DNA from 3 places in the Priestia sp. TRN 1309 genome. Region 3 is predicted to be linked to each of the others. Evidence: riboswitches for the same ligand, from Rfam matches in the RefSeq annotation. Region 3 holds a riboswitch; each other region holds the start of a gene.
What was found. A riboswitch is a leader RNA that binds a small molecule or an ion and turns the genes downstream of it on or off. The one in region 3 is predicted to bind thiamine pyrophosphate.

Region 1 (4,678 bases), on a different contig from region 3:
TCCCAAGCAGCCAGCAAAATGACTACTAAAATCACTGAAGCCCCGTACTTTTTCATGTGTTCACCTTCGATCTTAGCTGTTCAATTAAATAATCTTTCACATCAAGCACTCGCTGTTGATTCAGATCTTTTTGCGTTCGAGGTCTGCTAAGCGGCACTTGAATTTCTTCAAGACAACTTACTGGCTTGTCTGAAAAGATAAAAATGCGATCTGATAAAAAAAGCGCTTCATTGACGTCATGAGTGATAAATAAGATGCTATGCTTACGCTTTTGCCATTGGTCAAGCAGCCATTCCTGCATCGATAAACGTGTGATTGCATCAAGTGCACTAAAAGGCTCATCTAAAAGCAGTACGTTAGAACCGCTTAATACCGTCCGAAGAAAAGAAACGCGCTGCTTCATCCCTCCGGATAAATCACTTGGAAAACGGTTTTCATACCCTTTTAGGCCAAACTCTTCAAGCAGCTGAGACACTTGCTTATGAGCACTTGCTTTTGATACATTGTGAAGCTCAAGAGGCAGTGCTGCATTGTCTAGAATCGTACGCCACGGAAGCAGCAAATCTTGCTGCGGCATATAGCCTACTTTTCCTAGTCGCTTTTCATAAGACTTTCCGTTAATCACGATATCGCCTTCACTCTGCTGTTCAAGACCTGTAATGAGACGAAACAACGTACTTTTCCCAGAGCCGCTCGCTCCAACGATACTGACAAACTCGCCTTCTTTCACATCTAAGTTTAATGATTTTAAAATCGCTTGATCACCGTTCTTGTACGTAAAACTGACGTTTTGAAAAGATAACACAGACCTATTCATGAATTGGCCACATCGCTTCGTTATAAGCCATATCCCAGAACATATACTCAAAACGCGTCGTATTCAAGAAAATTTCTTCAAGCTTTTCTAATTCCACTTCTGATTTATCTTCAGTAAGTGAGTCAAATAAATTGATACACCATGTCGCCAGTTCTCCAAATTCTTCTGAGCTGTACATTTCAATCCACTCACGGTAAAACTCATTGTTAGCTCCAGGCTTTTCACTAAGTTCTTTTCCTATTTCCCAGTAGCTCCACATACAAGGCAAAAGAGCGGCTACTAATTCAGCTAATGTTCCACTTTGACCAACGTGCAGCATATAGTGCGTGTATGCAAGCGTTGTAGGAGATGGCTGCGCTTTTTCTAATTCTTTTTCGCTGATTTCAAATTTCTTGGCATACTCACGGTGCAGACTCATTTCTTCGTTTAATGTAGAATCTAAAAGGGCTGCAAATTTCCCCATCGTTTGAAGATCGGTAGCTTTCATGGCTCCAATCGCAAATAATTTGGCATAATCAATTAGGTAAAGGTAATCTTGAATCATGTAGAAGCGAAACTTCTCCTTTTCAAGCGTTCCATCTCCCATCCCCTGTACGAAGGGATGATTATGATTTTGACGCCAAATAGGCTGCAGCTTTTCGTATAATCGTTCACTAAATTTCATGATGATCACTCCTTATGCGTATGCAGCCACGTATAAATGAACTGCACTATCACTTTTGTATATTGAACAAGCTGATTAATATCTAATTGTTCGTTCACAGCATGTGCATTTGCTAAATTTCCCGGACCGTAAATAGCGGCGGGAATTCCCGCATCAGCTAGCCATCCCCCGTCTGTTACGCTAGTTGACACATCAATTGGAGGTTTTTTCCCTTCCATTTGTTCATGAGTATTTGCAAGCAGCTGCACTCCTGCATGATTTTCATCAATTTCTAATGACGGAAAGATTTCTCCTCTGTCTTCAATCATTGATGTGCCTCCCCATTCAAAGGTTGGCAGATTATCTTTTAACCATGGATCTGCTTTTGCAATAGCTATAATATATTCTTCCACTTCTTTTGATACTTGGTCGTACGATTCATTAGGATAATAGTGAACGGTGATCCACAGCCTGCATTCATCTGCAATAAAAGCAGCATGTCTTCCGCCTTCGATTACTGCTGGATTAATCGTATTTGTCCCTGGCAAAAATCCTGGATAGCTCTTTGTAACAGCCCAGTGACGCTCCAATTCTTGTAGCCCTCCGATCACTTTTGCCATCTTTTCAATAGCGCTTGCGGCTAACAGCCCTCCTCCAGCATGAATCATACTTCGGCGTGTACCGTCATGATAGGTTTTACTGCTTTTTATCGTAATCCATCCCGTGATCACTCCGCCTTGACCTTGAATATGTAAATCACTTGTATCGACTACAAGCGCAAAATCAGCTGTATACCCTTTCTGACAGCATTGCAGCGTACCTGCCTCTCCTACTTCTTCTCCTACAACGGATTCAAAAATCAAGTCTCCTGGCAGCTCGATTCCTGCTTCTGTTAAAAGCTGAACTGCAAATAATGCTCCCGCCAAACCGCCTTTCATATCAGCAACTCCGCGTCCAATTATCATATTGTCTTTCACAACAGCTTCAAACGGATTGGTTTCCCAATTTTCATTTTCTTGTACCTCAGCAACATCCATATGGCCGTTAATAATCAAGCTTTGATAGTCAGCCGATTTTTGTCCTTTTAACGTTCCCACTACGATAGGGTCGTTAGAATATAAGTCCCACATATCAATGGAAAAACCGCAGTTTTTAAGAAAATCCGCTACGTACAGCTGCGCTTCATGAGAATTTCGTGCAGGAGGCGCTGGCGTTTTATACGAAACAAGCGTTGTTAATAACTGGATTAACTCTCCTTTGCGCTCCTCTACCTGTTTGACAAGCAAATCAATTGTTTCTTTCATGTATGACACCTTCCTTTACGCATAAAAAAACACTTCTTTCGCAGGAAAGAAGTGTTTTTGTTTATGTACACAAAATTATTATAACGAGTTCGTAAGGAAATCCCATACAAAACATCCATTACAATACCTCTTTCCTACGCTAGTATTACCTAGTTCAGGTTATAAGGGTTAAGACTTATCGTCTCTCTCAGCTTCGAAAGCACCCCTAGTGGTGTTGTATCTCTATGAAATTAATCTATTATCATATGTTTACCTGTAATAGTTTTATCATAGTAAAGCGTTTTATTCAATAGAAAGGTTCATGATATGGTAATGAAAATAGTTTCCTTTTTAGTAGTAAAAGAAAAAGCACACACCTTTTTCATGCAGTGTGTGCTCTTTGTTTTTGTGACATTACTAGTTAGCTATTGGCTTCTTTAAAAATACACCGTTTTTTCCTTCAGACAGTAATAAGCTCAAGCTTTTGCCCCGGTCTCACTAATGAAAGCAGCTCATGATCTTCTTCTATTACATACCCAATCACATTCACATTAGCATTTGCAGACAAATTCCTTTTAGCTATTTGAACCTCTCCTCTGTAACGTCCGTAGCCATCATTGTCCATTGTAATTGCTCCGATTCTGCGTTCTACTGTATGAAATGGCAGCACTGGTTTTACAGATCGTGTATCAACCAAACGCAGAACGTCTCTTGATACATCCGGACGCACGCTGTACGTTCCCTGTATATGAGGTGAACGAATGCGTAGCGGAATAATGCGGTTTTCTTGATATTGAACTAAACGTTTTAATAAATTTGAACTGGCGTATGGATCTCCAATATAAACCTCCGTTACTCCGCATCCGTATAAATCTACTGCAGAGGTAAAAGGACATTTATTACGGTCTTTTTCTCTAGTAGGAAGTCCTTGATAAATAGGTCCTCTCTTTTCGCCTTCTCCAGGAATATAAGCACAAACTGGAATACGAAGTTCATTAAATAAATCTGTTTGCTGTTGAAAAAACGTTTCTTCAAGCCCTGTTTCAGGCCGCGGATAAAAATTATGCCAAGCAAGCAGCTGATGATGATGAAGGCCTGCAGATAATAGCGCTTCTATTTCTAGTTTTGACACTGTACTTGCATTAAGGGCAATATAAAACTCATCCGCAAGTAAAATCGTTTCTTCTACGCTAAAGCCATCGTCTAGTCTAATACCTGATACGCCAAGTGAAGATAGAGTCATAAGGCTTTCGATACCTAAATGAACCGGTGTATGCTTAGATACATCTGCATACACGCTTATTCCACAATCTCTAGCCACATGAAGCAATTCTTTTGCCCGTTCAGCCAAATCTCCTTTTTCCTCTGGAATGTGAAGTGAAGTGAATGCGCGTGTAACGCCGCATTCACTCGCTTCTACTAATCTTTGTTTGGCATCTCTATCGTTCAAATAAAATGAAATGCCAATCATTCAAACTCCCTCGCCATTTCATCGTTAAATCCAAAGAAATAGGTACAAATAAAGCCTGCTGCGTAAGCAATAACTAATCCAAGTAAATAAAGAAGAATTTGATGCGCATGAACTAAAAACGTAAGCGGCAAACCCGATACTCCCACTGCTACAGTTGCAATATGGAAGTGCGCCTGAAACGCTCCGCCGATTCCAGCTCCAAGACAAGCGGTTAAAAATGGACGCCCTAAAGGAAGTGTGACTCCAAAAATAAGCGGCTCTCCGATTCCCAGCAGCCCTGAAGGAAGTGCGCCTCCAATTGCTCGCTTTAAGCGTTTTTTCTTTGTTTTGATATAAATAGCAAAAGCTGCACCAACCTGACCGGCTCCGCCCATTGCTAGTATAGGAAGAAGCGGATCATCTCCAATCGAATTAATAAGCTCTAAATGGACCGGAGTAAGACCTTGATGCAGTCCTGTAATAAC
Region 2 (4,678 bases), on a different contig from region 3:
GATGACCGCTGATTTTTTTGTTTTAACGTGGCTTTCTTATTCCGTTATGACAAAAGAAAAGATAGCATCCCGGCCTTACCTTCTCTTATGTTTCATTCCAGTTGCGGGCCCTTTTTTTATTTTGTTACGGCATAACCGCCAAGATGTTAGAGAAGAAAAACTTTAAATAAAAGTCTTGCGTTCCATTCATTATTCCGTTATAATCATTTCTTGTACGATGAAAGTTGATTAATTAGAAAACATTTATATATCGGCATTTTATTTACATTTGTTATACATACCTGCGCTGTGCGTATACTCATGTTGTCTTAAACCTTTGAGTGTTAAAAGGGAGCTCAAAATTTAGCTGCAGATAGCACGCCCTTCTTGGGACGCTAAACCCGGCTATGAGGGCACCCACCTAGTAGATCTGGGTATTTAAGACACTTAGGGTTACGGCAGTGCGGGCTTATTTTTTAGTTAGCTGTAGCTAGCTTTTTTTATTTTTTTATTTATTAGTTTACATAATTATTTTATTGTTAACTTATATTTTTTTTAGACATGTATGTTTTATTTATCTTCGATTGAGGAACATAAAAGGTAATAAAGGAGATGGATAAAATGAATGAACAAAAAATTGCTAAAAAAGTAAATGAAGTATTAGAAGGAAATCGTGTAGGAACATTAGCCACAGTTGTAAACAACAAACCCCACTCTCGCTATATGACATTTTTCAGCGATGAAGATGGTATCGCTCTTTACACACCAACAAATATCAATACACATAAGGCAGAAGAAATCGAAGCCAATCCGAACGTGCACGTACTATTGGGCTACAGCGGCGAAGGATATGGCGATCAATACTTAGAATTATCCGGGACAGCTGTTCTTCGTACTGGTGATCAATTAAAAGGACGTATATGGAACGATCACATGAAAGAATGGTTTGACGGTCCAAATGACCCTGAGTATGTTGTTCTGGAAATTACACCAAACGAAATTCGCTTTATGAATGAAGGCGAAGAAACTCCTCAAACCGTTCAGCTATAATAAAAAAGCGCACACTGTGCGCTTTTTTTATTTTCCTACAGCTTCTTTCAATTGAGCTGCTTTTTCTTTTGGAGACGCTGCTAAGCTAATCGCGGTAATAATAGAAACACCATCTGCACCTGCTTCTACTACTTGTTTGGCATTTTCAGGCGTGATGCCACCGATTCCTACAATTGGAAAGTCAATATTCTGGTTTCGCACTTCTTCAATTAATTTTGTACCTTGCACTGCTTTTGCGTCTTTTTTTGTAGAAGTAGGAAAAACAGGTCCCATTCCTACATAATCCGCCCCGTCTTTTATGGCTTGCTGCAGCTCTTGTATATTATGAACAGAGACGCCCACAATTCCTTTTCCTATTTTTTCTCGAACAATATGAGCTTTTTCATCTTCTTGTCCAATATGAACGCCATCCGCTTGTAAGCGGATCGCTAAGTCAAGATCATCATTCACAACAAAAGGAACGCTGTGCTGCTGACAAATTTGCTGAAGTTCTTTCGCCAGCTGATATTTCGCTTCTCCTTTTAGGGCACCCTCGCCTTTTTCACGAAATTGAAACACGGTAACGCCGCCTTCAATTGCTTCTTTTAATACTTCTTTCGGATCTTTTTTACAGTTATTACTGCCCATTATAAAATAAACTTGCAGCAGCTTTTTGATTTCTTCGTTTGTCATTTTCCGGCTCCTTTTAACGTTGATGTACTCTTGCATATGATTCAATATCCTGCCCAGATAAAAGATGAAGCTGGTTTAAGAGCTCAATTTGAAAGCTTCCCGGCCCTTCTTCACCTTTTTTCGCTGCGGCGATTTCACCTGCCACTCCGTAAAAACTTAAAGCAGCAACGCTTGCCTCGACATATTCTTTTTCTACAGCAGCGAAAGCTCCTATAATTGATGTCAACAGACATCCAGTCCCCGTCACTTTCGTAAATAACGGGTGACCGTTGTCTACTGTATACGTTGTGTTTCCATCCGTGATTACATCTTGTTTACCCGTAATAACAATCACTGTATCTAATTTGTTCGCCGCTTTCTCAGCAAGTTCAATGACGTCTCCTTGCCCTTCTAATGAATCAACGCCTTTAATGAGCCATGACTCGCCTACTACATTCGCAACTTCAGCAGCGTTACCGCGAATAACGGCAATATTTAATTCTTCTACAAGCTGACGTGCCACTTCTGTACGAAACGGTGTCGCTCCGGCTCCTACAGGATCGAAAATAACCGGCACGCCGTTTTCATTTGCTGATTTTCCTGCTATTCTCATCGCTTCTACTTCTTGAGCCGTCAGTGTACCCATATTTAAGACAAGCGCTCCGGCGATTCGAGCCATGTCAGCCACTTCTTCCTTCGCATAAGCCATAACAGGTGACGCTCCTAGGGCAAGCAGTCCATTTGCTGTAAAATTGGTTACCACAACATTCGTAATATTATGAACAAGCGGACTTGTATCTCTTACTTTTTCTAATTGAGCTGAAATTTTACTAATATCCATGTTCTCTCACTCTTTTCATTTAGTTTTAACACTGCAAAAAAAAGACAAAAAAGCACCTTGCATGCGCAAAGTGCTTTGGTATGTACTCACATTCCCTGCGCTGGCATTATCCAACAGGTTCAAATGGTCAACAGGCGCCCCTGTACTCTCAGCCTGCCCCGCGCAAGCTCCCATACTATTTATTACTACGTTTAAAGTTTACTATTAACTTTTTTTATTTGCAACCATTTCACTGTTTTGCCCATAAAATAAAGCTTCGCTATAGGCTGAGTGGTGTTGTAAATCTTACAGCTTTACTAAAAGCATCATTAAAAGACCTCCAGTAAACTACTGGAGGTCTTCTATCCCCTAAAAATTCTATCATTTCTCTTGAATCGCTTGATTTCTCACAGCTGTTTTTCGGTCCTTCCCTGCTCTTAAAGATAAAAGAAAACAAAGCAGCAGTACAAGTGCAGCTGATACGTACGGGTAATTAATGTTTATATCAAAAAGAAAGCCTGCTACAACAGGTCCAATAATATTACCAAGACTTGTATAAGCAGAATTTAGTCCGGCTACATACCCTTGGTCGTCTTGTGCCATCATCGACATTTGCGTGCTGATTGCCGGACGTAAAATATCTGTTGCTAAAAAGACGATAAATGTCACAACAATAATAAGCCAGTACGTGTGCACAAATAGTGTAAGTAAAATAAAAAGTCCCGTCATCATCAAGCAAAACGAAATCACTCTTTTTTCACCGAATTTATTTAAAATCCAGCCAAAAATCGTAACCTGCACAACAGCCCCTGCAATAGAGCCAAACGTAATAACAAACGCAATATCTTTTGGCGTAAAGCTAAATTTATGATCAACAAATAGTGAAAAGATCGTTTCATAATTGGATAATCCAAACGATGTCACAAAAACGATAATTAAACTTAAAAAATAAGGTTCTTTGTAGGAATTCATAAGCTGCAGTAGCAGCCGATCTTCTTTTGGATTCTCATTGTTTGAAACAGCATGACCTTGTACAGGACGAGACTCCGGCAAAACAAAAAGCGTAATCACTGCAGCCAAGCCTCCTGCTACTGCGGCCATGTAAAATGGCACGCGCATGCCGTATTCAGCTAAAAAGCCTCCAATACCGGGCCCGATAATAAATCCTGTTGTAATCGCTGCCGTCACATAGCCCATTCCTTTAGCGCGTTCTTTAGCAGACGTCACGTCCGCTGTATAGGCCATAACAGCAGGCATAATAAGCGCGGCTCCGACCCCACCTAGCATTCTGGATACAAATAATAAAAGAGGTGTACTCACTGAACCAAAGAACCATTCAGACAGGGCAAAAACAATCATTCCCGCTACAATAATTTTCTTTCTCCCTAACGAATCGGATAATCGCCCCGCTAAAGGCGAAAACAGAAATTGAGTTAGTGAAAACACCGCTACTAAAAGCCCCATCACGCTGCCGTTGATATGAAGCTCCGTCATATAGGTTGGCATAATTGGAATAACGAGACCGATTCCCGTAAAGATAATAAAAATATTTAGCATGAGCAGCAAAATCGCCGCTCGATTTCTTAACAATAATGACATATAAACCTCCTGATTACAAAAATACTGAACGTTCGGTCTATAAAAATACAAAATAATGAGGGATTACTCATTGCCGCAATAAGCATCCCCGCTTATTTAAGAAGACCTTGCTATAATTCCGTTTAAAAATACATCGATTGCTGAATGGTAAAGCTGCAGGGCATTTTCCGTACTCGTTTTTCGAGACATGCGGCTCATTCCAACAAACAACCCTTCTAAAATTACTGCAAGTTGCTCTGCATTTTTATGAGAAAACTCGCCTTCATCGATGCCCTGTTGCAAAAGTTCCCGGTTAAACTCCACGTGTCGTTTCACCATCTCATCAATTCGCTCTTCGATGTCGCTGCCCTTCTCCTCGTTGTTAAAAAACTCATCCGCAGCTTTCGTAAGAGGATGATTCAAATCATCTAAAATGATTTGCTCCGCTATTCCAAAAAGCTTATCTCTTGTTGTTTTGTAAAGAGACTCTCTTTCTTTCCAGTTTCGTTCCCACTCAAGATCCCATTCGTCTATTAAATAAAGAAAAAGCCCTTCTTTACTTTTAAAGTGATAATAAATATTCCCTTTACTGCTTCCCGT
Region 3 (4,678 bases):
TATTTATGCAAAAAAGCTATTGCAATGTTGCAATAGCTTTTTCTTGCTTTTTAAGTCTTTATCAGAAGTTTAAATGGCTATAAAATACGCTTATTTATTTTATAAAAATACAAAATATAGAATAGCCGCTAAGACAATTCGATAAATGGCAAACGGAACTAATTTAATGCGGTTGATTAATTTTAAGAAAAAGCGAATCGATATAAGCGCAAAAATAAAGGCGCTGATAAAACCAGCAATAAAAAACGGTAGTGCATCTGATGTGAAATACTGCCAGTTTTTAACCAATGAAAGTCCACTTGCTCCTGCCATAATTGGCACTGCCATAATAAATGTAAAATCTGCGGCTGCCTTATGGCTCATTCCAAGAAGAACCCCTCCTGAAATCGTTGAGCCTGAACGAGAAAAACCTGGCCAAAGAGCAATACATTGAAACAGTCCTATACCTAGTGCTTGTCCATAAGACATTTGGTCCACCGTCTCTACACGCGGACGTTTAGGTCCAAACAAATCTGCTAGAATCATTAATACAGCTCCGACCACTAAGCCAATTAGCACCGTATTTAAAGAAAACAAATGTTCATCAATGTAATCATCAAACAAAAGTCCTAACACTCCTGCGGGTAACAAACCAACAATTACTTGCATTAAATTTAAGCGATTTGTCGGTCCAATTGCAGCAGCTGGTTTTTTTCCCAATCCTAATAAATTAATAAAACGATCTTTAAAAATAACAACTACTGCTAAGATCGACCCTAGCTGAATAACAATCTTAAATGTATTAGCTACTGGAGATGAAAATAATTCTTTTGAATTTAACCACAGGTCATCCACAATAATCATATGCCCAGTTGACGAAACGGGAGCAAACTCTGTTAAACCTTCTACAATCCCTAAAATGATTGCTACAATAATTTCCCACATAAAGCTATGTACCTTGCCTTTCTTTCAAATTAATAAGCTTATCGCTTCGTTTTACATGCTCAACTATTTTCCTATTTTGACACTTGCTTTTTTATCATAATTGTTAAAACTATGAAATACAATGTGTATTTGCAAAAAGATAAGAATCTTTAATAATTTGTAATAAAAAGCTTACATGCTACAACCAAAAAACACGATATCAGCTTTTATTTATTTTAAAAAGCAGTCACTATGTTCAGTATAAATTCTGGTCCCTTAGCTAAAAATGAATCATCTAGACTATTTTTCTTTAGTGTAAAAAAATGACTAAATTATTATGTTTTTTCCATCCCCCTTTACTGTCATCTATCATTTTATTCCAATAGGGCTGACTTATACGACATATCCCCTAAGTAATTTGAAACTTTTTTCTCTCTTTTCTCGTATATAGTAGTATCTTTTTTAGGAGGCTTTTTACTATGAATGGAAATGTACGTACAATGAAATGGGTCACTGCTGGGTATGAAGCCTTGCTGGGAATTCCTTTAATTGGCGCGGGGATTGTTATGGGCTTTAGCTATACTCCTCTTTTTATTGGATTTATTCTTCATGCTATCACACTCATTTTAGCTAATAGACGAGGGTTATCTGCTTATGGAAACATACTAGGACTTGTTACCTCACTGGTTGCTTGGATTCCATTTTTGGGATTTATCATGCATATTATTACAGCTATTGTGATTGCAATCGATGCTGCTAGACAACGCTAATTGTCTAGCTTTTTTTATTTAAGGGTTGATTTTTTACCGAATGATGGTAAACTTAAGCCGTAAATTGAATAATTTGAATGTTATTTCTACTAGGGGTGTCTGATAGCTCAGACTGAGAGAAGAGTGCAATAAAACTCTTTAACCCTTTGAACCTGATTTGGGTTATACCAGCGGAGGGAAGTAGTCTTGAAAAGAATAGTATAGTTTTATTCTTTTTTTGCCTATTCCATCGGGTTCTGTCTATCACAGAACCCGATTTTTTTTATGGTTCGGTATAGCTACACTTTATGCGAAACCGGAGGAATATGTAATGTCAAAACAAAATGTATCAGTTTCTATGAAAAAGCCTTTTCCAAACAGTCACAAAGTATATGTCCAAGGATCCAGACAAGACCTTAAAGTACCTATGCGTGAAATTCATCAGTCTCCTACTACAGGGTCTTTTGGTGAAGAAGAAAATAGTCCCGTACGTGTATACGACACGAGCGGTGTTTATACAGATCCCTCTTATGAAATTAATTTACAAAAAGGATTACCGGCTCTGCGCGAAAAGTGGATTGCAGAACGAAACGATGTAGAAACATATCAAGGCCGTACGGTTCAGCCACAGGATAACGGTTATTATGACGGTGATCCAAGAGATCAGTACGAGCGCTTTATCACTAAACGTTTACCTTTGCGCGCGAAAAAAAATCAAAATGTAACGCAAATGCACTATGCGAAAAAAGGAATCATCACGCCCGAAATGGAATTTATCGCTATTCGTGAACAGATGAATCCTGAAGTTGTGCGTGAAGAAGTAGCAAGAGGACGTGCAATTATCCCTAATAATATCAATCACCCTGAGAGCGAACCGATGATTATCGGCCGCAAATTCCATGTGAAAATTAATGCTAATATCGGAAATTCAGCTATTCGTTCAGCTATTGAAGATGAAGTAGAAAAAATGACATGGGCAACGCGTTGGGGAGCCGATACAATTATGGATCTATCAACTGGAAAGGATATTCACACAACACGCGAATGGATTATCCGCAACTCGCCTGTTCCTGTAGGGACCGTTCCTATTTACCAAGCGCTTGAAAAAGTAAAAGGCGTAGCAGAAGATCTAACGTGGGAAGCATACCGCGATACATTAATTGAACAAGCAGAACAAGGTGTTGATTACTTTACTATTCACGCAGGTGTTCTTTTACGTTATATTCCTCTGACAGCGAAACGTACGACAGGTATTGTTTCACGCGGAGGATCCATCTTGGCGCAGTGGTGTTTAGCTCATCATGAAGAGAACTTTTTATATACTCGCTTTGAAGAAATCTGTGAAATCTGTAAAGCATACGATATTGCTATTTCGCTTGGCGATGGGCTACGTCCTGGTTCCATTGCAGATGCTAATGATGAGGCACAGTTCGGTGAATTAGAAACGCTTGGTGAATTAACTAAAATTGCTTGGAAACACGATGTTCAAGTTATGATTGAAGGTCCTGGACATGTTCCAATGCATCTCATCAAAGAAAACGTAGATAAACAAATGGAAATATGCCAGGAAGCTCCCTTCTATACTCTTGGACCGCTTACAACCGACATCGCTCCAGGCTATGACCATATTACATCAGGTATTGGTGCTGCAATGATTGGCTGGTTTGGGACAGCTATGCTTTGCTACGTAACGCCAAAAGAACATTTAGGACTCCCGAATAAAGAAGACGTTCGCGAAGGCGTTATCACCTATAAAATTGCTGCGCATGCTGCTGACCTAGCAAAAGGCCATCCAGGAGCACAAAAACGCGATAATGCTCTGTCTAAAGCAAGATTTGAATTTAGATGGAATGATCAATTTAACCTGTCACTAGATCCAGAGCGCGCAAAAGAATATCACGATGAAACACTTCCCGCTGAAGGTGCTAAAACAGCCCATTTCTGTTCAATGTGTGGACCTAAATTCTGTTCGATGCGTATTTCTCAAGATATTCGTAACATGACTCAAGAAAATGAAAAAGATGTAAACGAAGTAAGAAAAGAAGGAATGAAAGAAAAAGCTAAAGAGTTTGTTAACAGTGGTTCAAATATCTATCAATAATGAAGTAGAACAGCTAAAAAAACAAATTAAGCAGCTTGAAGAAAAGTTATTATTTGTTCAGCAAAATTGTCAGCACATTATCGTTGAATCCTCACATTCTTCCGTAAGACGCTGCATTAAGTGTTTCTATCAACAAGATGCAAAAAGGACTTCGTAAAGAAGTCCTTTCATCTTTTTTTGAAACGTGCTTTCAGCATGTTCTTGATCCAATATAGTATTTTAATAATAACCCAGCCTATAAATGTACCTAGCGTATTCAAAAAGATATCATCAATATCAAATACTCGTTCCGTTAGCTTGTACTGTAAAATTTCAATCAGAAAACTGATTAAGAAACCAGTCGTAAAGACTTGAATAAAACCGTCAAACCACTTCATAAACAACGGAATAAACATTCCAAGCGGCGCAAACATCACGATATTTCCCAGTATATTTGTCAGAGTGAGCATTATATTACCGCTGTCCCACATCAGACGGATTGTACTAAATAAATCCAAGTTCATTGCTTTTCCGTAAACATGTTCGTTTTCGCGTATGAGAGTAGCATAAATGACCACTGCCGTATACGCAATAAATAGAATGAACATGACTTTTTTAACGATTGACCTGATGCTTACATTCACTTCAACATCACCTTCTTTGACTCCCCAAACCATTTATTATTATCTATATGTATATGTCCACTGCTTTCATTCGTAGTGAATGGATTTACATGCTTTTTTTATCCTATCACATCAATAAATAAATACAATTCCCTTTTTATTATTTTGTAAACTAACATTTTTCCACTTAAAAAAAGCCATGCGTTTCGCATGACTTTTTTTAATTAATAATTCCACGATGGATAATTTCCACTTGTACTTTCGGATTAATCGAGATGTTTTTATAGTCCTGTCTCCATTTAAGCCTTTTCCATATACTCGGA

Region 1: linked by a shared signal. The riboswitch ahead of ACRPLQ_RS14940 (acetylornithine deacetylase) and the one ahead of thiC (phosphomethylpyrimidine synthase ThiC) in region 3 are both predicted to bind thiamine pyrophosphate.
Region 2: linked by a shared signal. The riboswitch ahead of thiM (hydroxyethylthiazole kinase) and the one ahead of thiC (phosphomethylpyrimidine synthase ThiC) in region 3 are both predicted to bind thiamine pyrophosphate.

What each region holds. Positions count from the first base shown of each region.
Region 1 covers NZ_JBOZGM010000003.1:543,143-547,820, forward strand. The annotation lists gene ACRPLQ_RS14925 (ABC transporter permease) at 1-56, opposite strand, end outside; gene ACRPLQ_RS14930 (ABC transporter ATP-binding protein) at 53-817, opposite strand; gene tenA (thiaminase II) at 810-1,481, opposite strand; gene ACRPLQ_RS14940 (acetylornithine deacetylase) at 1,487-2,764, opposite strand; TPP riboswitch at 2,879-2,981, opposite strand; gene ACRPLQ_RS14945 (MupG family TIM beta-alpha barrel fold protein) at 3,204-4,214, opposite strand; gene ACRPLQ_RS14950 (PTS transporter subunit EIIC) at 4,211-4,678, opposite strand, start outside.
Region 2 covers NZ_JBOZGM010000002.1:918,585-923,262, forward strand. The annotation lists gene ACRPLQ_RS11985 (hypothetical protein) at 1-166, shown strand, start outside; RNA gene ssrS (6S RNA) at 276-453, shown strand; gene ACRPLQ_RS11995 (pyridoxamine 5'-phosphate oxidase family protein) at 601-1,029, shown strand; gene thiE (thiamine phosphate synthase) at 1,057-1,701, opposite strand; gene thiM (hydroxyethylthiazole kinase) at 1,715-2,521, opposite strand; TPP riboswitch at 2,597-2,705, opposite strand; gene ACRPLQ_RS12010 (MFS transporter) at 2,882-4,099, opposite strand; gene ACRPLQ_RS12015 (TetR/AcrR family transcriptional regulator) at 4,196-4,678, opposite strand, start outside.
Region 3 covers NZ_JBOZGM010000011.1:20,868-25,545, forward strand. The annotation lists gene ACRPLQ_RS25310 (undecaprenyl-diphosphate phosphatase) at 100-924, opposite strand; gene ACRPLQ_RS25315 (hypothetical protein) at 1,383-1,673, shown strand; TPP riboswitch at 1,755-1,869, shown strand; gene thiC (phosphomethylpyrimidine synthase ThiC) at 1,984-3,753, shown strand; gene ACRPLQ_RS25325 (VanZ family protein) at 3,921-4,376, opposite strand; gene ACRPLQ_RS25330 (Ger(x)C family spore germination protein) at 4,576-4,678, opposite strand, start outside.